Regions from separate parts of the Lelliottia sp. genome, predicted to be linked through region 4. Evidence: predicted binding sites of a transcription regulator. Region 4 holds the regulator's gene; each other region holds the start of a gene.
The links. The regulator CRP, encoded in region 4, controls carbon source genes, mostly activating them, when cyclic AMP is high. The targets are predictions, from matches to a motif close to ATGTGANNNNNNTCACAT.
Positions count from the first base shown of each region.

Region 1: a site for CRP is predicted at 1,786-1,803, ahead of cdd (cytidine deaminase). Genes of this name have one in related genera too.
Region 2: a site for CRP is predicted at 1,615-1,632, ahead of focA (formate transporter FocA). Genes of this name have one in related genera too.
Region 3: a site for CRP is predicted at 3,694-3,711, ahead of ACKI5T_RS16885 (PTS mannitol transporter subunit IICBA). Genes of this name have one in related genera too.

Region 1 is NZ_JAZQNX010000024.1:157,776-163,854, forward strand. It holds gene sanA (outer membrane permeability protein SanA) at 1-716, opposite strand, end outside; gene cdd (cytidine deaminase) at 844-1,728, opposite strand; gene ACKI5T_RS13785 (CidB/LrgB family autolysis modulator) at 1,857-2,552, opposite strand; gene ACKI5T_RS13790 (CidA/LrgA family protein) at 2,549-2,947, opposite strand; gene ACKI5T_RS13795 (hypothetical protein) at 3,163-3,426, shown strand; gene dusC (tRNA dihydrouridine(16) synthase DusC) at 3,514-4,446, shown strand; gene bglG (transcriptional antiterminator BglG) at 4,621-5,454, shown strand; gene bglF (PTS beta-glucoside transporter subunit IIABC) at 5,592-6,079, shown strand, end outside.
Region 2 is NZ_JAZQNX010000008.1:347,839-353,917, reverse strand. It holds gene ycaO (30S ribosomal protein S12 methylthiotransferase accessory factor YcaO) at 1-1,285, shown strand, start outside; gene focA (formate transporter FocA) at 1,691-2,548, shown strand; gene pflB (formate C-acetyltransferase) at 2,599-4,881, shown strand; gene pflA (pyruvate formate lyase 1-activating protein) at 5,085-5,825, shown strand; gene ACKI5T_RS06435 (MFS transporter) at 5,862-6,079, opposite strand, start outside.
Region 3 is NZ_JAZQNX010000034.1:70,986-77,064, forward strand. It holds gene mtlR (mannitol operon repressor MtlR) at 1-278, opposite strand, end outside; gene mtlD (mannitol-1-phosphate 5-dehydrogenase) at 278-1,441, opposite strand; gene ACKI5T_RS16885 (PTS mannitol transporter subunit IICBA) at 1,526-3,436, opposite strand; gene ACKI5T_RS16890 (DUF3302 domain-containing protein) at 4,091-4,447, shown strand; gene ACKI5T_RS16895 (HlyD family secretion protein) at 4,450-5,586, shown strand; gene ACKI5T_RS16900 (glutathione S-transferase) at 5,650-6,079, shown strand, end outside.
Region 4 is NZ_JAZQNX010000028.1:70,803-76,881, forward strand. It holds gene ACKI5T_RS15705 (YccS/YhfK family putative transporter) at 1-1,873, opposite strand, end outside; gene crp (cAMP-activated global transcriptional regulator CRP) at 1,931-2,563, opposite strand; gene ACKI5T_RS15715 (OsmC family protein) at 2,873-3,277, shown strand; gene ACKI5T_RS15720 (phosphoribulokinase) at 3,323-4,192, opposite strand; gene ACKI5T_RS15725 (YheU family protein) at 4,223-4,441, opposite strand; gene ACKI5T_RS15730 (hydrolase) at 4,438-5,460, opposite strand; gene mdcA (malonate decarboxylase subunit alpha) at 5,741-6,079, shown strand, end outside.

The DNA of each region.
Region 1 (6,079 bases), on a different contig from region 4:
TTCTTGTCTTTTATCTGTAGATCCAGAAGTTGCTCGGGTGCCACTGCCGGATAATCCTGCGCGCCTTCGGGCACTTCGTGCAACTCCGGAATGGGCACCAGCGGACCTAAGAAGCGTGGTTCACGCTTGAAGAGATACAGGTCGGCGAGCGCACCAAAGCGAGCGCCAAACTCACGTACGCGGACGCTGAGCATATCTTTTGGAGACGGTACGGCGTAGCACTGGGCCTGAATGCCCATATGTAGCGCAATAAAGAGCGCGCGCTCGCAGTGGAAACGCTGAGTGATGATAATGAAATCGTTGGTATCAAATACTTTGCGGGTACGCACGATAGAATCCAGCGTACGGAAACCGGCATAATCCAGAACGATATCAGCGGGGTCGACACCTGCGGCAATCAAATCTTTGCGCATGGTCATGGGTTCGTTATAGCTCTGCTGGGCATTGTCGCCGCTTAACAGCAGGTAATTCACTTTGCCGCTGTTGTAGGCATTTAGCGCGCCCTGAATACGGTAGCGGTAATACTGATTGATCACGCCGGTACGATAATATTTTGCCGTCCCCAGCACCACGCCAACCTGTCGATAAGGCAGGTCCTGCAAATCGTCAAAAATATAAGGGGCGGTTTTCCAGCTCATCCAGCGGTCGAGGCCGAGCGCAGCCAACAGCAGTATGCCGACCAGGACAGACAGGCTGTAAAACACACGCTTTAACATGAAGATGACTCGTCCGTGGGTGAAATTTCACTCAGGCTACTTTACCCGCCTGGGAAGCGCAAGAAACTGCGATTTGATTGAGGGGATTTTCATCAGTTTCGCGGGCATTTCTGCCCGCAAAGAAGGATTACGCCAACAAGGTGCGATCAATGTTAGAACAGCCCAGCGCTTTCAGGGTTGCCGCGGTGGCATCCCACTGAATCAGAGGCGCATCAGCTTTTTCAGCGAGGATCGCGCGCTGAATATCTGGATAATCGTAGCCGTTCAGGCTCAGTAAATTCAGGGCGCCTTGCAGCGGTGGCAGGGTTGGGTTAAATGCGGCGTTCTCGGCATAACTGCCAGAGAAAATACGGCCATCACGGCACTCCAGCGCAACGCCACTCGGTGACTGGCTGTACGGCGCGTGACTTTTATTGGCGGCGGCAATGGCAGACTGCGTCAGTTCATCGCCCGTTAACGCATAACCGTGGTTCTGCTCATCCATCAGCAGCGTTTTGATGTCGAGGTCTTTCGGACCAAAGGCATCCGGCAGGTAATCACTCAGGGTATGCGGCTCACGACCCGGCAGGTTAATGCGCAGTTCCAGACCACTGTTCAGCTCATTCATAAACTGGCGACAGTGACCGCAAGGGGTGTAGTTAACGGTGATGGCTTTCAGAGCGAGCTCACCGCGAAGCCAGGCGTGACTGATCGCGCTCTGCTCGGCGTGGACTGTTTGCTGCATCGTCGCACCCAGGAACTCCATGTTCCCGCCGAAATACCAGGCGCCACTTACGCCGCGCGCGATGGCGCCAACGTTGAAGTGGGAAAGGTCGGCTCTTGCGCAGGCGGCAGCCAGCGGGAGCAGTGCGAAAGCCAGCGCGTCTTCGTCCAGTCCCGTAGCCTGTTTAAGCATCGTGACCTGCTCAGCCGTCAGCAGGGCGGGGAAGTGCTCATCCGCTAGAACCGGAGCCAGGGCTGATTGCAAATTCTCGGCGAGCTGGGCGAAAGCAGATTGAAAACGTGGGTGCATGGCAATGCCTCATAAAGGTTAATGGATCGGTAGTTTACGGAGCCACTACCGCTTTATATGTGATCCAGTTCTCATTATGTATGCAACTTATGAAATCAAAATGAAAATTGCGCGACGCATCGCAAATTTTAACCCATCACGGCCAGAATGATCGGGAATAAGAACGGCGCAATGAGCGATGTCATGATCCCACATATCACCAGGGCTAAAGAGCTAAACGCGCCTTCCTGATAATCCAGTTCCGCGCAACGCGCTGTGCCGAGCGCATGCGATGCGGTTCCCATTGCCAGCCCACGCGCCGCTTTGGTTCGAATGCGCATCAAATTCAGCAGCGTGTGTCCAAATACGGCGCCCAAAATACCGACAAAAATGACGCACATCGCGCTAATAGCGGGAATGCCACCAATGCTGCCACCCACGGCCATCGCAATTGGCGTGGTCACGGATTTCGGTAATATTGAGGCGGCGATCTGCGGCGAAGCGCCCATCAGCAGGGCAACAGATGTCCCTGTCACCATCGCGACTACGCTGCCAATCAGGCAGATCGTGATGATGGATTTCCAGCGTGCGCGGATCTGGTGGAGTTGTTCGTAGAGCGGTAACGCCAGAGCAACGACCGCAGGCTGCAACAGATCGTTCAAAATTTTGCTGCCCGCAAAGTAGCGCTCGTAAGGAATATGGGTGATCAGCAGGAAGGGAATAATCACCACCATGGCGACCAGCAGCGGGTTGAGTAGCGGCATTTTAAAACGGGCGGCAAGTTTCCGGGCGGCGAAGAAAACCACCAGCGTCAACGGCAGTGACCACCAGATATTGGCCATCATTTTTGGTTTCCTTTTTGCCCTACCACTTTACGTTCACCATGCACCAGATGTGAACTCCAACTCACCACCAGGAACACCACCAGCGTGCTGATGGCGCATGAGACCACAATCGGACCAAACTGGGCCTTTAGCACATCGTAATACTGCATCACCCCCACGCCGATCGGCACGAACAGCAGCGCCATATAGCGAATCAGCACAAAGCATCCCGGGTTGACCCACTTTGCGGGCAGAATTTGCAGTGCCAGCAGCAAAAACATAATCAGCATGCCGATTATGCTGCCCGGAATGGTGATAGGCAGCAGGGATGCGACGAAAATTCCTGCATAGAGGCAAGCGTAAATAAGGATAAACGCGCGCAGATATTGCCAGACAGTATTGAGTGCTTTGATCATGGTGAAAGTCCTTGATGAAACGCATTCATCATACAATTAAACCTGGAAACGTGCTACGGATCACATCATGAAATTTGAGCATACCAGACATTCCAATTTGGAACGTCGGGCATTTCCCCAGAATTAAGGGTAAAGGCGATAGAAAACAGTGTAGTACCGGGTGGTTTTTCGGCGGTAATGATATGATAAATCTCCCCCTCAGGCAGGAGATCACCATGCCAGAATATTTCATTTTCAAAAAGGGCAGCACGGTTCACGCACGACCAGCAGCAGATATTGACGCCGCGTCTACATTGAAAGAGCAGGGCTACGAAAAGCAGTTCGAAGAAATTATTGCTTCTGATGAGAAAAGCGCCCTTGCGCGATTTGCTTCCATTAAGAAAGAAGAAAAACTGACAGTGCACGCATTTATGACGGGGCCCGCCATCATTTCGCTGGTGCTTGCCATCGTGGTGATTATTGGTTTTGTATTTACGTGATATAGCCTCGGGACGCGCATTAATCAACCCTTTCCACGCGCCAGGAGAGCGGCTACCATAGCGCGTCTTTTTTCACAGGTATTGAGAATGCGTGTATTACTGGCGCCGATGGAAGGTGTGCTCGACTCACTGGTGCGCGAGCTGCTGACCGAGGTTAATGATTACGATCTCTGCGTCACCGAATTTTTGCGTGTGGTCGATATGCTGTTGCCCGCAAAGTCGTTTTATCGACTCTGCCCGGAATTGCATCGTCAGAGTCGGACGACGTCAGGCACGCTGGTTCGCATTCAGCTTTTAGGCCAATACCCCGAGTGGCTGGCGGAAAACGCTGCGCGCGCCGTGGAGCTGGGCTCTTATGGCGTGGATCTCAACTGCGGCTGCCCGTCAAAAATGGTTAACGGTAGCGGGGGCGGCGCAACGCTGCTTAAAGATCCTGAGCTGATTTATCGCGGCGCGAAAGCGATGCGTGAAGCCGTACCTTCTCATCTGCCCGTAACGGTAAAAGTGCGTTTGGGCTGGGACAGTGGCGATCGCCAGTTTGAGATTGCGGATGCTGTTCAGCAGGCTGGTGCGACCGAACTGGTCGTTCACGGGCGTACCAAAGAAGACGGCTACAAAGCGGAGCGCATTAACTGGCAGGCGATCCGCGACATTCGTCAACGGCTGGATATTCCTGTTATCGCCAACGGTGAAATTTGGGATTACGAAAGTGCGCAAGCCTGTCTAAAAGAAACCGGCTGTGACTCGGTGATGATCGGGCGCGGTGCCCTCAACATTCCAAATCTGAGCCGGGTGATAAAATATAACGAACCGCGTATGGCATGGCCTGACGTGGTGACACTGCTGCAAAAATATACCCGCCTCGAAAAACAGGGTGATACCGGGCTATATCACGTTGCGCGTATCAAACAGTGGCTGAGTTATTTACGCAAAGAATACGATGAGGCGCTGGGTTTATTTCAGGAAATCCGCACGTTGCAAACGTCAGCGGATATTGCCCGCGTCATCCAGTCCAAATAAAACCCTCATTCTGGTGAGACTGATCACGATCTAAATCACATTTTTACGCGTGACGCATTGAGGCCATGAATGAAAGTGATAGAGTGACGAAACTGGATTGTTACTGCTACGGCAGGCAAAACCTGATTTTCTGGCATTTGTCGGAGGTCAGGTTTTTTTGTTTCTAGGGTTCCAATGAAAATCGCCAAAATTCTTAATAATAATGTGGTGGTTGTTCTGGATGAGCATGGGCGTGAGCAGGTCGTGATGGGCCGTGGGCTGGCCTTCCAGAAACGCGTCGGTGAAGATCTGGACACAGATAAAATAGAGAAAGTGTTCGCGCTGCAAAGCGATGAACTGGTCGGGAGACTTGGGGAATTACTCAGTCAAATTCCTCTTGAAGTGATGACCACCTGCGATCGCATTATTGGGCTGGCGGCGCAGAGACTCGGAAAATTGCAGGATAGCCTCTACATCACGTTAACGGACCACTGTAACTTTGCCATCGAGCGGCAAAAGAAAGGGGTCGCTATCAAGAACGTATTGTTGTGGGAAATTCGACGTCTGTATCCGAAAGAATTCGCACTGGGCCAGGAGGCTCGCGCCATTATCGCTACACGGTTGGGTGTTGAACTTGCCGAAGATGAAGCCGGTTTTATTGCCCTGCATCTGGTGACGGCACAGCTCAACAGCGAAATGCCGGAAGTCATGCACGTGACCCGCGTGATGCAGGAAATCTTGCAGCTGGTGAAATATCAGCTGCAGCTGGAGTACGACGAAGAGTCACTCAGCTATCAACGTTTTGTGACACATTTGAAGTTCTTTGCCCAACGAATGCTGACCCGTACCGTGGTGCAGGACGACGATGTGTCGCTGCATGCAGCGGTGAAGGATAACTACGCTAAAGCGTGGAAGTGTGCTGAGAAAATTGGGCAGCACTTGCAGCACAGCTATCAGCGCGAGCTGACGACTGAAGAAATTATGTTCCTCGCCATTCATATTGAACGGGTGAGAAAAGAAGGGCGTTAAGCCCCCAAAACTGGATTGTTACTGCATAACGCAGGCAAAACCTGAGCGCGGCTTCTGAGAGGAAGACGTTCTCGGGTTTTTTTATTTTTATACTCAGTCAACCGGTGCCTGCGGGCATCAGATGTAAGGAAATCGACATGGAATACCAAGCTTTGGCGAAGGATATTCTTGCCCACGTTGGGGGGAAAGAGAATATCGTCAGTCTGGTTCATTGCGCCACCCGGCTTCGTTTCAAATTAAAAGAGAATCAAAAGGCAGATGCGCAAGGACTGAAGAAAAACCCGGGCGTCATTATGGTTGTCGAAAGTGGCGGTCAGTTTCAGGTTGTCATCGGTAATCACGTTCACGACGCCTGGCAGGCGGTGCGGGCGGAAGCAGGCCTGACGGATGATACCCCCGCTGCGGCTGATGAACAGGGTGACAAAGGCAATCTGCTGGGTCGTCTGATTGATATTGTTTCCGGTATTTTTACGCCTTTTATCGGCGTTCTGGCGGCCTCCGGTATTCTGAAAGGGTTACTGGCGCTGGCAGTAGTCTGCGGCTGGCTCACGACCGACAGCGGAACGTACAAAATCTGGTTCGCAGCAAGCGATGCGCTGTTCTTCTTCTTCCCACTGGTGCTGGG
Region 2 (6,079 bases), on a different contig from region 4:
CCGTCAGTCTGATGAACAAACCGTCTACATTCCGATGAACATCGTCGGTAACCTGTATGTTTCCAACGGTATGTCTGCTGGTAACACCCGCAACGAAGCTCGCGTTCAGGGTCTTTCTGAAGTGTTTGAGCGCCATATCAAAAATCGCATTATTGCGGAATCCATCAGCCTGCCGGAAATCCCGAGCGACGTGCTGGCGCGCTATCCGGGCGTGGTGGAATCCATCGCTAAACTGGAAGCCGAAGGTTTCCCGATCTTTGCGTACGACGGTTCACTGGGCGGTAAATACCCGGTTATCTGCGTGGTGCTGTTCAACCCAGCTAACGGGACGTGTTTCGCCTCATTTGGCGCGCACCCTGATTTTGGCGTAGCGCTGGAACGTACCGTGACCGAGCTGCTGCAAGGCCGCAGCCTGAAAGATCTGGACGTGTTTACGCCACCGACCTTTGATGATGAAGAAGTGGGCGAACACACTAATCTGGAAACTCACTTCATTGATTCCAGCGGTTTGATCTCCTGGGACATGTTCAAACAGGACGCTGACTACCCGTTTGTGGACTGGAATTTCTCCGGCACAACCGAAGAAGAGTTCGCCACGCTAATGGCCATCTTCAAAGCCGAAGATAAAGAAGTGTACATCGCCGATTACGAACACCTGAGCGTTTACGCCTGCCGTATTCTGGTTCCTGGCATGTCTGATATTTATCCAGCAGAAGATTTGTGGCTGGCAAATAACGCAATGGGCAGCCATCTTCGCGAAACCTTGCTCGCCTTGCCGGGCAGTGAATGGGAAAAAGAAGAGTATTTGAACCTGATTGCCCAAATGGACGATGAAGGTCACGATGATATGACTCGCGTGCGCGAGTTGCTGGGTCTGGCGACCGGTAAAGACACTGGCTGGTACACGCTGCGTATTGGCGAACTGAAAGCAATGCTGGCGCTGGCCGGTGGCGATCTGGATCAGGCTTTGGCCTGGACCGAGTGGACCATTGAGTACAACCAGTCTGTATTCAGCGCTGAGCGTGCAAATTATTACCGCTGCCTGCAAACCTTGTTGCTGCTCTCTCAGGAAGAAGATCGCCAGCCGCTGCAATATTTGAACGCGTTCGTGCGTATGTATGGTGCTGATGCCGTTGAAGCTGCAAGTGCCGCCCTGAGCGGTGAAGCGCCATTCTATGGCCTTCAGCCTGTCGACAGCGACCTCAAAGCGTTCCCGGCACATCAGTCTCTGCTGAAAGCGTATGAAAAACTGCAGCGTGCGAAAGTCGCTTACTGGTCAAAATAAGCGCACATAACACCATAGACTGTAGGCGTATCTTATCCGCTGAGCTATATTACGGGGCAATTTCATTGCCCCGTTTTTTATATTTATTCGCAATGAATTTTAATTGTAATAATAACGTTAATCACAGGTAAATATAATTAAGTTTACTTGCGTTTTACTGTTACTTTTTAGGGCAATTACTCCATTTTAATTAACTGCCATCGGGAGCCTTCAGGAAATAATTCAACTCTTTTCATAACTTTTAAAATTTATTTTTATACGGATAATCAAAAACTTACGCCGCAATCGTAGCAAAACCACACGCTTTGCGGGCCTATAAGCCAGGCGAGATATGATCTATATCAATTTCTCTTCTATAATGCTTTGTTAGTATCTCGTCGCCGACTTAATAAAGAGAGAGTTAGTGTGAAAGCTGACAACCCTTTTGATCTAATACTCCCAGCAGCGATGGCCAAAGTGGCCGAAGAAGCGGGTGTCTATAAAGCAACAAAGCACCCGATGACGACGTTCTATCTGGCGATTACCGCTGGTATGTTCATCTCCATCGCATTTGTCTTCTACATCACTGCGACCACCGGTACTGCTGCGATGCCTTTCGGTATTGCAAAATTAATTGGCGGTATCTGTTTCTCACTGGGTTTGATTCTGTGCGTCATCTGTGGCGCTGATCTCTTTACCTCAACAGTCCTTATCGTTGTGGCAAAAGCGAGCGGAAGAATCACCTGGGGCCAACTGGCGCGCAACTGGCTCAACGTCTACGTTGGCAACCTGATTGGCTGTTTGCTCTTTGTTCTGCTCATGTGGTTGTCTGGCGAGTACATGGCCGCCAACGGTGGCTGGGGGCTTAACGTCCTTCAAACCGCCGACCACAAAATGCATCACACATTCATTGAAGCCGTCGCTCTGGGTATCCTCGCAAACCTGATGGTGTGCCTGGCTGTCTGGATGAGCTACTCCGGACGTAGCCTGATGGACAAAGCCATGATTATGGTTCTGCCCGTCGCCATGTTCGTCGCCAGCGGCTTTGAACACAGCATCGCAAACATGTTTATGATCCCGATGGGGATCGTCATCCGCAACTTTGCGAGCCCGGAGTTCTGGACCGCTGTTGGTTCAAGCCCGGAAAGTTTCTCTCACCTGACTATTATGAATTTCATCACAGATAATCTGATCCCAGTCACCATTGGGAATATTATCGGTGGGGGTCTGTTGGTTGGGTTGACATACTGGGTCATTTACCTGCGTGGCGACAATCATCATTGATGGTTTCTCAGGCAGTAAATAAAAAATCCACTTAAGAAGGTAGGTATCACATGTCCGAACTTAATGAAAAGTTAGCCACAGCCTGGGAAGGTTTCGCGAAAGGTGACTGGCAGAAAGAAGTCAACGTGCGTGACTTTATTCAGAAAAACTATACCCCGTATGAAGGTGACGAATCCTTCCTGGCTGGTGCAACTGACGCAACCACCAAGCTTTGGGACAACGTAATGGAAGGCGTTAAACTGGAAAACCGCACTCACGCGCCAGTTGATTTCGATACTTCCGTTGCCTCTACCATCACTTCTCACGATGCTGGCTATATCAACAAAGCCCTTGAGAAAATCGTTGGTCTGCAGACTGAAGCGCCACTGAAACGTGCAATTATTCCGTTCGGTGGCATCAAAATGGTTGAGAGTTCATGCAAAGCGTACGATCGCGAGCTGGACCCAATGCTGAAAAAAATCTTCAGCGAATACCGCAAGACTCACAACCAGGGCGTGTTTGATGTTTACACCAAAGACATCCTGAACTGCCGCAAATCTGGCGTTCTGACTGGTCTGCCAGATGCTTATGGCCGTGGTCGTATCATCGGTGACTACCGTCGCGTTGCGCTGTACGGCATCGACTTCCTGATGAAAGACAAATACGCTCAATTCTTGTCTCTGCAATCTGATCTGGAAAACGGCGTAAACCTGGAAGCAACTATCCGTCTGCGCGAAGAGATCTCTGAACAGTACCGCGCACTGGGCCAGATCAAAGAGATGGCAGCGAAATACGGCTGTGATATCTCTGGTCCTGCGACCAATGCTCAGGAAGCAATTCAGTGGACTTACTTCGGCTACCTGGCTGCTGTTAAGTCTCAGAACGGCGCAGCAATGTCCTTCGGTCGCGTATCCACCTTCCTGGATGCTTACATCGAACGTGATATCAAAGCTGGCAAAATCAACGAACAAGACGCTCAGGAAATGATTGACCACCTGGTCATGAAACTGCGTATGGTTCGCTTCCTGCGTACGCCTGAATATGATGAACTGTTCTCCGGTGACCCAATCTGGGCAACTGAATCCATCGCTGGTATGGGTGTTGATGGCCGTACTCTGGTCACCAAAAATAGCTTCCGTTTCCTGAACACCCTGTACACTATGGGCCCGTCTCCGGAACCAAACATCACTGTTCTGTGGTCTGAAAAGCTGCCACTGAACTTCAAGAAATTCGCGGCTAAAGTGTCCATCGATACCTCTTCTCTGCAGTATGAGAACGATGATCTGATGCGTCCTGACTTCAACAACGATGACTACGCTATCGCGTGTTGTGTAAGCCCAATGATTGTTGGTAAGCAAATGCAGTTCTTCGGTGCTCGTGCTAACCTCGCGAAAACCATGCTGTACGCTATCAACGGCGGCGTTGATGAAAAACTGAAAATCCAGGTTGGTCCTAAATCTGAACCAATCAAAGGTGACGTTCTGAACTTCGACGAAGTCATGGAACGTATGGATCACTTCATGGATTGGCTGGCTAAGCAGTATGTCACCGCCCTGAACATCATCCATTACATGCATGACAAATACAGCTACGAAGCCTCTCTGATGGCACTGCACGACCGTGACGTGGTTCGCACCATGGCATGCGGTATCGCTGGTCTGTCTGTTGCTGCTGACTCCCTGTCTGCTATCAAATATGCGAAAGTTAAACCCATTCGTGATGAAGACGGTCTGGCTATCGACTTCGCTATCGAAGGCGAATACCCGCAGTTTGGTAACAACGACTCGCGTGTTGATGACATGGCAGTTGACCTGGTTGAACGTTTCATGAAGAAAATTCAGAAACTGACTACCTACCGTAACGCTATCCCGACTCAGTCTGTTCTGACCATCACCTCTAACGTTGTGTACGGTAAGAAAACCGGTAATACCCCAGACGGTCGTCGCGCTGGCGCGCCATTTGGCCCAGGTGCTAACCCAATGCACGGCCGTGACCAGAAAGGTGCTGTTGCCTCTCTGACTTCCGTTGCTAAACTGCCGTTTGCCTACGCGAAAGATGGTATCTCTTATACCTTCTCTATCGTTCCAAATGCGCTGGGTAAAGACGACGAAGTGCGTAAAACCAACCTGGCTGGCCTGATGGACGGTTACTTCCATCACGAATCATCCATCGAAGGTGGTCAACACCTGAACGTGAACGTGATGAACCGTGAAATGCTGCTTGATGCAATGGAAAACCCGGAAAAATATCCGCAGTTGACCATCCGTGTATCTGGCTACGCGGTACGTTTTAACTCGCTGACTAAAGAACAGCAGCAGGACGTTATCACTCGTACCTTCACTCAATCCATCTAACTGGAATTGACTGAAACCACGCCGTAAAAAGCGTACAATAAAGGCTCCACATCCGTGGGGCCTTTTTAACACCCTCTCCACGTTAGTCTCTTTTGCCCGGTATCTATACTGAATGGATAACAGCCAAAACAGACTCGACATAGCCAACTGAGCTATGCATATAAACAGGCCCTGTACGGGCCGAATCTGGAGATATCACCGCAATGTCAATTATTGGTCGTATTCACTCCTTTGAATCCTGTGGCACTGTTGATGGCCCAGGCATCCGCTTTATTACCTTCTTCCAGGGTTGTCTGATGCGTTGCCTGTATTGCCATAACCGCGATACATGGGACACGCATGGCGGCAAGGAAATCACCGTTGAAGAGCTAATGAAAGAGGTGGTGACCTATCGCCACTTTATGAATGCCTCTGGCGGTGGCGTCACCGCATCCGGTGGAGAAGCCATTCTCCAGGCAGAATTCGTCCGTGACTGGTTCCGCGCCTGTCGGAAAGAAGGTATTCATACCTGTCTGGATACCAATGGTTTTGTGCGTCGCTACGATCCGGTCATTGATGAGTTACTCGAAGTGACCGACCTGGTGATGCTCGATCTGAAGCAAATGAACGACGAAATCCACCAGAATCTGGTCGGCGTCTCAAATCACCGTACGTTGGAATTTGCCAAATACATCGCAGGCAAAGGAATCAAAACCTGGATTCGTTATGTCGTCGTGCCAGGCTGGTCAGATGATGATGATTCTGCTCATCGCCTGGGTGAATTCACCCGCGATATGGGTAACGTCGAGAAAATCGAACTGCTGCCGTACCATGAGCTGGGCAAGCACAAATGGGTGGCGATGGGCGAAGAATACAAGCTTGATGGCGTTAAGCCGCCGAAGAAAGAGACCATGGAGCGGGTGAAAGGTATTCTTGAGCAATACGGTCACAAGGTAATGTATTAATAAAAAAGCCCGGGCAATCGCACCGGGCTTTTTTTATCACGCATGCGCGACTGGCGTTGGATGCTCACCGGCTTTGCGCAGCAGCATCAGAAGATAAATAAACGCCACGCTGGCAATCATGATAAACAGCAAATTATCGGAATAATTCTGCATCAGCATGGCGGTGAACGTAGGTCCCAGCAGACTGCCAATGGTGTAACTCAGCAGTAACGCCTGATTCATCGCCACCAGCTGATGGTGCTCCACCTTTTCAC
Region 3 (6,079 bases), on a different contig from region 4:
CGGACTGACAAATCGCCCAGCGGTCCGTCTCCGTCCAGTAACGGTTCTACAGCATATTTTACCGCGTAGTCGTCTTTGCGAAACACCTGAAGAACCAGAATATTGACCGCCTCGGTAAGTAACTCGACGGCAGCAATCAGGAAACTTCGTACGGTTTTGCCAGCATTCAGACGCTCAAGCACACGATTTTCAAAGGCCTGGGTTTGTTCCATTATTGCCTGCATATCTGACAATCTATCCATCGGGCGCAGGGTGACCTGCGCCAGAACCTGCATCATTATTTCGTCGCGTTGTATGCGTTAACCGCCTCCAGCACTACGTCACTCTTCGCTTCAAGGCCAGAAAGCTGCGCCAGCGCATCTTGCGGGCCTTTGGTATCAATCAATTCTGCCAGCTCAATCGCCTGCGGATCTTGCTCGCTGCGATAATGCATGGCAGCGGCGATACCTTTCACCAAATTGGCGTGCGGCAAACCGTATTCCAGCGTGCCCAACAGCGGCTTAATCAGACGGTCGCCCGCGCTGAGTTTACGCAGCGGCTGACGCCCAACGCGCTCAACGTCATCTTTCAGATACGGGTTTTCAAAACGACCGAGGATTTTCTGAATGTATGCCGCATGTTTCTCAGCATCAAAACCGTAGCGTTTGATCAGGACCGCGCCGCTCTCGTCCATTGCACCTTTTACCACAGCGCGGATTTTCTCATCGAGAATCGCGTCACGAATGGTTTGATGACCGGCCAATTTTCCGAGGTACGCGGTTATAGCATGCCCGGTGTTCAGCGTGAAGAGTTTGCGTTCGACAAAGGCCATCAGGTTATCCGTCAATTCCATTCCCGGAATAGCCGGCAGCGCGCCTTTGAACTGGGTTTTGTCGACGATCCACTCGCTGAAGGTTTCAACGGTCACTTCCAGCGGGTCGTTTGTTGCAGATTCGGATGGGGGAACGATGCGGTCAACGGCGGAATCCACAAAACCGACGTGCTCTTCAACCCAGGCTTTATCTTCATCAGCCACGGCGGCCAGAACGTGGCCTTTCAGTTGTGTGGTACCACGCACCATGTTTTCGCAGGCGATGATGTTCAGCGGCGTGTTATTGCCCTGTGCTTTGCGTTTTGCGAGGCCTTTTGCGACGGCAGGGGCGATGCGCTCAAGCACCACCGGGCCCACGGCGGTGGTCACCAGGTCTACGCTTGCGATCAGGTCTACAACGTCATCGCCAATGCTGCTAACAGCGTTGACGCCTGAGACGGTTTCAACCTGTTCGTTTTCGCCGACAACGTGAACATCGTAGCTATGACGGGCATTCAGGGCGTCGAGCACCACCTGATTCACATCGGCGAATGTTAGCGTAATGCCCGCGTCTGCCAGCAGTTTGCCGATAAAGCCACGACCGATATTACCTGCGCCAAAATGTAATGCTTTCATCGTATTAACCTTCATCAATGTTTTTACCCGAGAGGGCTGGGGTGAGGCTTTTCCCTCACCCTAACCCTCTCCCCAAAGGGAGAGGGGGCCAGGCAGAACTTATTTGTTCAGCAGAGCCAGCACTTCTTCAACGCTGGTGGTCTGTGACAGGCGCTCGATAACGGTTTCATCATCCAGCGCGTTTGTCAGGCTGGTAATCACCTGGATGTGCTCGTTGTTGCGAGCGGCGATACCAATCACCAGACGGGCGATATCGTCTTCTTCTTCACCAAAACGCACGCCATCAGGATACTGACAGAACACCACGCCGGTTTTCAATACGCGGTCTTTCGCTTCAACCGTACCGTGTGGCACCGCGATAGATTCGCCCAGATACGTTGGGGTCAGCTTTTCACGTTCCAGCATGGCATCAACGTACTCTGGCTCAACGTAGCCGCCTTTCACCAGTTGCTCACCGGCAAAGCGAATCGCTTCTTCTTTGTGGCTCGCCGTGCGACCCAGGAAGATGTTCTCCGCACCCAGTTTGAACAAGTGGCTATCGTTCGGATCAAAACTGTCTTTCAGGCTATCGCGAACTTTCACTTCGTTTTCGGTGTGACGCTGTGCTGCAACCAGACGTTCGGTCAGGCTGGAATACAGGCCGCTATCGAGGAAGTTGGTCAGCGAAATGTGCTGTGCTTGCGGAACCTGACGCATCGCACGCTCAGTCAGATCGCGGTGCGTGATGACCAGGTCAACGTCCCCCGGCAGGCTGTTGATGGCGCTGTTGGTCACGGAGATGTGGGTCAGACCCGCGTCCTGGACTTTCTTGCGCAGCACCCCGGCACCCATGGCGCTGGAACCCATACCCGCATCGCATGCCACGATGATTTTACGCACATGGCTCAGGTCGTTAGACACGTCGCCAGCAGACAGCGGCGTTGCAACACCTTTGGATTCGGACTTCATATCATGCATGCGACGGGTCGCCGCTTCGATATCGTCTTCTTCTTTCACTTTGCTGGTTTTCAGCAAGATGGCAGAGACCACGAAGGAGACCGCCATTGCGGCACAAATCGCTGCGATGTTAGCGAAGTAAGCGCCTTTTGGCGTCATCGCCAGTACCGCCAGGATAGAGCCTGGAGACGCTGGAGAAACCAGACCGCCACCCAATACGCTCAGGGTGAACACACCAGTCATACCGCCGAGGATAACGGCCAGGATCAGACGTGGGTTCATCAGCACGTATGGGAAGTAAATTTCGTGGATACCACCCAGGAAGTGGATGATTGCCGCGCCGCCTGCAGACTGTTTCGCGCTGCCACGACCAAAGAACATATACGCCAGCAGAACACCCATACCCGGACCTGGGTTTGCTTCAATCAGGAAGAAGATGGACTTGCCGAGTTCATGAGACTGCTGAATACCCAGCGGCGAGAAGATACCGTGGTTAATCGCGTTATTGAGGAACAGGATTTTCGCCGGTTCAACAAAGATAGACGCCAGCGGCAGCATGTCGTGAACAACCATGAAGTTAACGCCAGCAGCCAGCACTTTAGACAGCACTTCAACCGCAGGGCCAATGCCGAGGAACGCCAGAATCGCCAGGATCATACCGATGATGCCAGCGGAGAAGTTGTTCACCAGCATTTCGAAGCCGGATTTGATTTTGCCATCAACCCAAACGTCGAATTTCTTAATCGCCCAGCCGCCCAGCGGACCGGCAATCATTGCACCGAGGAACATCGGCATATCCGCGCCGACGATCACGCCCATGGTCGTAATTGCACCGACCACACCACCACGGTCACCGCCGACCAAACGACCACCGGTAAAACCGATGAGCAGTGGCAGCAGATAGGTAATCATTGGACCAACAAGCTTCGCCAGGGTTTCGCTCGGCAACCATCCTGTTGGAATGAACAAGGCGGTGATGATACCCCACGCGATAAACGCGCCGATATTTGGCATCACCATGTTGCTGAGGAAACGACCAAAGCTTTGTACTTTGATCTTGAAATCGGATGACATAAAACACCCCTTCTTATGTTTACGCTTAGGCTTTCAGCCCGAGGTTTATCGTTAATGTGCGGCGGCAGAGGTTGCTGAGCCCTGTTCTGATGCTGTGAAATCTGGCACCGAATCGTTCAACTGTCCAGACAGTGAAAATTTATGTGATCTGAATCACGCAAATACAGGGGGTGCGGATAACATTGAAGTGATCGCTATCACAAAATGAGAGTATGAAAAAATACAATGGAGAAAAAAGTCGCTGATTAGGCCTGTTAATGTGAAGCTGATCACATTTTATGATTTGGTGTTTGTCTCGTTATTGTGATTGATTTCACAAAATATTTTGATGCGGATTTCTCTTGATGCGATCGGCGGCAAATTCGGTATGGCTCTCCAGAGCCAGGATTTCGTCACACGAAAAGCTAAACGAATTTCACCTCATAGGTTATGGCGAAAAGTGGAAACCTGGATTACGCTCATTATGTAAACTTAAGTCTATTATTATTCATGATATATTTTGTCACGCTTATAAACTTGCATGGAGATATAATAAAAAACCATACTCCCCGGCTCTGAAATAATAAGTGCATTAGATTGTACTTAAATGAATTAATTTGGTTGCGTACCATTTTATTAATTTAATGAGTTGACGTTGTTTCGAGTGAGGCAAATATGTTTTTAAACTATTTTGCGCTGGGTGTATTGATTTTCGTTTTCCTGGTTCTTTTTTACGGAATCATTGCCATCCACGACATCCCTTATTTAATGGCAAAAAAGCGTAATCATCCCCACGCTGATGCGATCCATACGGCGGGTTGGGTGAGTCTGTTTACGCTCCACGTTATCTGGCCCTTCCTGTGGATTTGGGCCACACTGTACCAGCCAGAGCGCGGGTGGGGTATGCAAAATCAAGCCGTTCCCGCCCCGCAGCAACAAGATATTGATGCCCTTTCTAAACGCGTTGCCGACCTGGAACAGCGGCTTGCCGCCACGCCTACGCCCGCGAACAAAAATAGGGCGGAGGGCTAAATATGGATCTGCTCATTATTTTGACTTACGTGGCGTTTGCGTGGGCAATATTTAAAATTTTTCGCATTCCCGTTAATCAATGGACGCTGTCTACTGCCGCATTAGGTGGAGTGTTTATTGTCGCTGGTTTGATTTTATTAATGAACTATAACCATCCGTATACCTTCACGGCACAGAAAGCAGTAATTTCTATTCCGATTACCCCGCAGGTTACTGGGGTGGTGAGTGAAGTCACGGATAAAAATAATCAGCTCATTAAAAAAGGCGAAGTGTTATTTAAATTGGACCCGGTACGCTATCAAGCCAGAGTCGACAGACTTAAAGCGGATTTAGTGACGGCGACACACAGTATTGATGTCCTGAAAGCGCAGCTTTCTGAAGCCGAAGCGAATACCACTCGCGTGTCTGCCGAACGCGACAGACTTTATAAAGATTTCCAACGCTACCTGAAGGGCAGCCAGGCGAAGGTCAATCCCTTCTCAGAAAGCGACATTGATAACGCGCGGCAAAACTATCTGGCGCAGGATGCGATGGTCAAAGCGTCCATCGCGGATCAAGCGCAAATCAAAAGCCAGTTAGACAGCATGGTCAACGGCGAGCAATCGCAAATTGTCTCACTTCGCGCCCAGCTTACAGAAGCTAACTACAATCTCGAACAGACCGTGGTGCGCGCACCCAGCGATGGCTATGTCACTCAGGTGCTGATCCGTCCGGGGACCTATGCTGCTGCGCTGCCGTTACGTCCGGTGATGGTGTTTATTCCGGAGCAAAAACGACTCATTGTGGCGCAGTTCCGCCAGAACTCGTTACTGCGTCTGAAACCGGGTGACGAAGCCGAAGTGGTCTTCAACGCGCTGCCGGGCCAGGTCTTCAGCGGTAAGCTCACCAGCATTTTACCGGTGGTGCCGGGCGGTTCTTATCAGGCTCAGGGCGCGCTGCAATCGTTAACGGTGATTCCGGGTACGGACGGGGTGCTTGGCACGATTGAGCTCGCGCCGAATGCGGATGTCGAAGCGTTGCCGGACGGCATCTATGCGCAAGTGGCCGTCTATTCCGACCACTTTTCTCACGTCTCGGTGATGCGAAAAGTGCTACTGCGCATGACCAGTTGGATGCATTACCTCTACCTCGATCATTAAGGTTCTGCCTTTTTTCATTGCCTGATCCATACTTACCCTTTTGGATGAATCAAGGATCAGGCAATGAAACTCATCGGCAGCTACACCAGTCCATTCGTGCGTAAAATTTCGGTTCTCCTGTTGGAAAAAGGCATCACGTTCGAGTTTGTGAATGAGCAGCCGTACAACGCAGAGAATGGCGTGGCGCAGTATAACCCGCTGGGAAAAGTCCCGGCGCTGCTCACCGATGATGGCGAATGCTGGTTTGACTCCCCGATTATTGCGGAATATATCGAACTGCTCGGCATTGCGCCTGCAATGGTGCCACGTGAACCGAAAGCAGCGCTTGCCGTGAGGCAAATCGAAGCGCTGGCGGATGGCATTATGGATGCGGCGCTGGCGTCCGTGCGTGAGCAAGCGCGCCCTGCGGCGCAGCAATCCGAAACGGAGCTATTGCGCCAGCGGGAGAAAATCAATCGCAGCCTGGACAGATGTGAACAGCTTCTGCATAACG
Region 4 (6,079 bases):
GCTGCTGACACCGCTGCAACGCAATTTCACACGACTGCAAATAGCGCTGCGCCAGATCTGGCGTCAGCATCGTATGCTCACGCGCCAGCGTGGTCATCGCGTTGATATGTTCGACGATGAACTGGCTGTGCGTCACCCAGAGTTTCATATCGGCCAGATAGTGCGAATTAAAGCCCGGCTCTTGCATGGCCTGGTTAAGCGAGTTAAACAGCGCGTTATGAGCCTGATTGACCTTCATGCGCTGGTACGCCAGCGGTGACGGCTGCGGGTCGGCGCTGAGGATCAGGCGAATAGCCTGCTGGTCGGCCTCGAGCGCATCGTGAGCATTCTGGCGCAACAGCCCGCTTTGCCACTGTGGCCACAGCCAGACCATGCCGCCAAACGCAATCAGACAGCCAATCAGCGTATCCACCAGTCGGGCAACAATAAACTGTTCGCCATTCAGAGTAAGCAGTTGCAGGGTATACACCGCGGTGACCGTGAAACCGACCATTGCCCAGCCATAGTTTTTACGGATAAACAGATAGCTGACCAGCGTGATAAGCAGCATACCCGCCAGGGTGTAACCGTCCGGAACGTGGAAGTGCAGCGTGACACCCGCAATCACCAGGCCGGCAATAGTCCCGCCCGCCCGGTGCAGGATCCGCACGCGCGTCGCGCCATAGCCGTTCTGCGTCACGAACAGCACAGTCATTAAAATCCAGTAGGGCTTGGGTAAATGCAGCGCCACGCCCATCAGGCTGGCGATACTCAGCATCACGCTAATGCGCGCCGCATTTCGCAGGGCAGAGGATTTAAAAGACAGATAGCTTTTCAGCGCTGGCAGTAGCGGCAGCCGTTTCTGCTTATCCGCCATCAGGTCACGGGGATAGAGCGGACGTTGGGTGCGCAGCACGCGTGCGATGCGGCTGAAATGCCATGCGCAGAACTGCCCGACCGGGTTATCCGGATGCTGACGGGCGATTTTCTCCAGCGCGCCCAATGGCTTATCCATGGTAAAGCGCGTGGGGTAGCGGTGATAAAGAATATCGTCAGCCAGCACGCGCAGACGCGCCGCGACCGTCTGGGCATTCCAGCGGATCACCGCTTCGGCATGGCTGCGCTCCACCAGTTTTTGCACTTCCTGTGGATGATGCAGGCTGACGGAGATATGTTCCTGGAGATCCAGCCCTACCTGAAACGTGCGCAGCAGCCGTTTGTATTCATGATTTTTATTGGCCGCCAGCATGTGCAGCTGCTGATAGCACTGGCTGATTAAATCGACCACTTTTTGCTGACGCGTCAGCAGCGGCGGCAGCGCCTTTTCCGGGTCGGTGTGCTGCGTCAGCAGGGTGTATTTTGCTTCGCAGTAATCAGCGAGCTGAACGTAGAGCAGGCTTAAGGATTCGCGCAAAGGCTGCTCGCGCCACATCCAAAACCAGAACCAGTTGAATAATCCGTACCACAGCGTGCCGAACGCGTAGATCAGCAACGGTTCCCAGACGGGCATATTCCCGGCGAGGCTGAGGGTGAAAATCGAGGCAATTAGCGAAGCGGGGAGCAATCGGGCATGCAGAGAACTGATTTCCGCCGTCACGCCGAGCGTGAGTGCCAGCACGGTTAAAATCAGCGGCAAGGGGATATCGCGCGCCAGCAAAAGCTGTACTGCCAGGCTACATCCGGCAAAAAGCGATCCGCCAATAATCAGGCGTTTGAAAAAGCGTTTATGCGGCGTATCGAGACCGGCAATGTTACAGCAGGCAGGGACGAGGGAAAAAAGCAGACCGTGTTGCAGATGACCCAGAATCAAACCGACGGCCACGGGGAGACATAACACCAGCGTTTGCCGAAGTGCGTAGTTAACTTCCGGGTGATAGATCAGCCTGCGCCACATAGATGCCAGAGACAAAAACGGCGTGACACCTTGCGGTGGCACGCCGTTCGACCGGAATTAACGCGTTCCGTAAACCACGATAGTTTTACCGTGGGCGGAGATCAGGTTCTGATCTTCCAGCATTTTCAGGATACGGCCAACGGTTTCACGGGAGCAACCGACGATCTGACCAATTTCCTGACGGGTAATTTTAATTTGCATGCCGTCAGGGTGAGTCATAGCGTCAGGCTGTTTCGCCAGGTTCAACAGCGTTTGCGCGATGCGACCGGTCACATCCAGGAAGGCGAGGTTACCCACTTTCTCGGAGGTGATTTGCAGGCGGCGAGCCATCTGCGAAGACAGGCGCAACAGAATATCCGGGTTAACCTGAATTAACTGACGGAATTTTTTGTAGGAGATCTCAGCCACTTCACAGGCCGATTTTGCACGTACCCAGGCGCTACGTTCCTGGCCTTCTTCAAACAGGCCCAGTTCGCCGATGAAATCGCCCTGGTTCAGATAAGAAAGGATCATCTCTTTTCCTTCTTCATCTTTAATAAGCACTGCCACCGAGCCTTTGACGATGTAATACAACGTTTCCGCTTTTTCACCCTGGTGAATCAGCGTGCTCTTCGATGGGTACTTATGAATATGGCAATGAGACAAGAACCATTCGAGAGTCGGGTCTGTTTGCGGTTTGCCAAGCACCATGCGCTGTTATCCTCTGTTATAAGCTGTCACCAGAGTCATAAATCGCATCCTGACTCTGGGGTTGCAATCGAATTCTTCCCCGTACCTGGGAATTAGGCTGTCATAAATGTTTGCAGCCTGTAATGTTTGATGTCCTTTGCATACATGTGTAACGTCAATGTATTACTGTACCATCCAGAGTGTTTTAGCATAGCTTTTGCCGCGTGTCTCCTGGTGTCTCGCTTCAGCATGACGCAGGTCGTCTTCCGTTGCGAGAATTGTAACGCGCGGGTAATCTGTCCGGAAAAATGCAACGTCGGAGTGAATAAAATGCAAGCGCGTGTGAAATGGGTTGAAGGTTTAACGTTCCTCGGCGAATCCGCTTCAGGACACCAGATTTTGATGGATGGCAACTCCGGCGATAAAGCGCCAAGTCCGATGGAAGTGGTGCTGATGGCGGCGGGTGGATGCAGTGCCATCGACGTGGTCTCGATTCTGCAAAAAGGGCGTCATGACGTCACCGATTGCGAAGTGAAGCTGACATCAGAGCGTCGCGAAGAAGCGCCGCGTCTGTTTACGCACATCAATCTGCACTTCATTGTGGCCGGCAAGGCGCTGAAAGATGCCGCAGTTTCCCGTGCGGTGGATCTTTCTGCGGAGAAGTACTGCTCGGTCGCGTTGATGCTGGAAAAAGCGGTGAAAATCACGCATTCGTATGAAGTGATTGAAGCGTAAGCGTTGACGAGATTTAGCCCTCTCCCATGGGGAGAGGGAATAGGATCATTCGATCTTTTTGCCTTCCATCAGCCGTTGCACCAGCGGCATCATGATCAGCTCCATCGCCAGTCCCATCTTCCCGCCCGGCACGACCAGCGTATTTATGTGCGAAATAAACGAGCCCTGCAGCATCGCCAGCAGCCACGGATAATCAATATCTTCCAGATTACGGAAGTGGATCACCACAAAGCTTTCGTCGAGCGACGGAATCGTTTTGGCGGCGAAGGGATTTGACGTATCCACTGTAGGCACGCGCTGAAAGTTAATGTGCGTGCGCGAAAACTGCGGCGTCAGGAAGTTAATGTAATCTTCCATCGAGCGTACCACTGAATCCATGACCGCCTCACGCGAGTGGCCGCGCTCGCTGGTGTCGCGGGTGAGTTTCTGGATCCACTCCAGGTTGACGATAGGCACTACGCCGACCAACAGATCGACATGCCGCGCCACATCCTGTTGCGGCGTCACCACGCCGCCATGCAATCCTTCGTAAAACAGCACATCGGTCGGTTCCGGAAGCGGCTGCCACGGCGTAAATGTGCCCGGCACCTGGTTCCACGGCACGGCTTCGTCATAGGTATGCAGATATTTACGCGATTGTCCTGTGCCGGTATGGCCGTACTCGGCAAAGGTTTGTTCCAGCAAACCGAAGTCGTTGGCGTCTGGCCCGAAGTAGCTGATGTGTTTACCGAGATCGCGCGCCTTGCGGATCGCCATGTCCATTTCGGGACGGGTATAGCGATGAAAACTGTCGCCTTCTACCTCGGCGGCGCGCAAGTTGAGCTGTGCGAAAATCTTACGAAACGCGAGGCTGGTGGTCGTGGTTCCCGCACCACTTGAACCCGTAACGGCAATAACCGGATGTCTGGCGGACATAGCAACTCCCTGACTGGAATGATGAAGCGATCAGCCGCGAAACTGATTGCGCGGCATGATGTTGACGGTTTCGTGCAGTTCAGACCACACCAGCAACACCTCGCCATTTTGTAGCTGCCGTTTCACATCGGCGACCTTTTGTTCAAGCGAGCGTTCATGTTCACCATAATCGGTGCCTTCGCGTAATACAAAGCTTTCAATCAGGCTGTCCAGCGTTTCGGGAGCCAGATCTTGCCAGGGAATCATCATCGTGTTTTTTCCAGCCAGGGGGTTAACCAGTCGGGGATACGCGTTTCCAGCCACATTTTCGGACGCCGTAACGTACCGCCGATAAAACCAACGTGGCCGCCATGTTCGGTCAACTGGTACTGCACGTTAGACGGCAAATATCCCGGTGCCGGAATCGAATGGTGATCCATAAAGGGATCGTCTTTCGCATGAATAATCAGCGTCGGCTTGGTTATCTGATTCAGCAACGGCATAGCGCTGCACTGACGATAATAGTCTAGTGCGTCAGCAAAACCGTGGATCTTCGAGGTGATCAGATCGTCAAACTCCCGCAGACGGCGCATGCGCTTGAGCTGTTGCAGGTTGATCGGCAACGTATCGGGATAGGCTTTCAATTTGCGTGCCGCGTTGGCTTTCAGCAAATTCAGCAGATAGCGCTGATACACGCGCGAAAAGCCCTTTTCCATATGATAGCTGCACTGCTCCAGCATAAACGGCGCGGAGACGATCACCGCCGCATCCAGCGGCACGGCGTCACTCTCTTTTGCCAGCAGACAGGCCAGCATATTGCCACCCAGCGAATAGCCTACCGCAGCGGTAGGGGCCGCGCCGTAAGTCTTCGCCAGCCAGTGTAAAAACCAGGTGCCGTCTTCGGTTTCGCCGGAATGATAAATCCGCTCGCGGCGGTTTGGCTCGCCGCTGCATCCGCGAAAATGCATCACCACACCGAGCCAGCCGCGCGCTTTTGCCGCGTGGATCAGGCCGTGTGCATACGGGCTATGCAGGCTGCCTTCCAGCCCGTGGAACACCACCAGCCGGGGTTTATGCCTGGCCTGGTCGGGATCTTCGCTCCACGCTAAATCGACAAAGTCGCCGTCCGGCAGGTCGAGGCGCTGCCAGTGTGGGTCAAATTGCAGTTTACGGCGCAGGAGCCGTGGCAGCATGGTTTGCAGATGCGGGTTAGCGACGCCCCGCATTGGCACGAATTCGGCGCTCTCTTCACACGCGATATCAAAGTCTGATGGAATAATTTGGGTCATAACGATGCGATGTTCACTCTTGTCAGCCTTTACTATACCTGCCGAAGCGGATCCTGTTTACGAAAATGAGGCGGTGTTGACCTCCGATTCAGCTAATTCCTGCCTGAGCTAGCGTTTTTTTCCGAAACATTATCTGATCTTGATCATATATATTCATTCTGATTATTACTCTCAGGCTAATGATTCACCTCTACGCTTAATTGATGCCTTTCTCACCAGAGCGCACACTTTACTCAGCGTTAAGCAAATCAAAATGATGTGCTGAATCAGGAGGTTAATAATGTTATCTGGGCAAACGCCACCCCGGGTCTGGAACACACGCCGCACAGAGAAAGCGCGCCGTCTGGCTTCCGTTCCGGTGCAGGGCAAAGTACTGCCAACCGACGATTTCGTCGCCATGCTGGAAAAACTGATCGCCCCAGGCGACAAAGTCGTGCTGGAAGGCAACAACCAGAAGCAGGCAGATTTTCTGTCCCGCTCACTTGCTGAAGTGAACCCGCAAATCGTCCATGACCTGCATATGATTATGCCGAGCGTCGGGCGCAGCGAGCATCTCGATATCTTTGAAAAGGGCATCGCCCACAAGCTTGATTTTTCCTTCTCCGGTACGCAAAGCCTG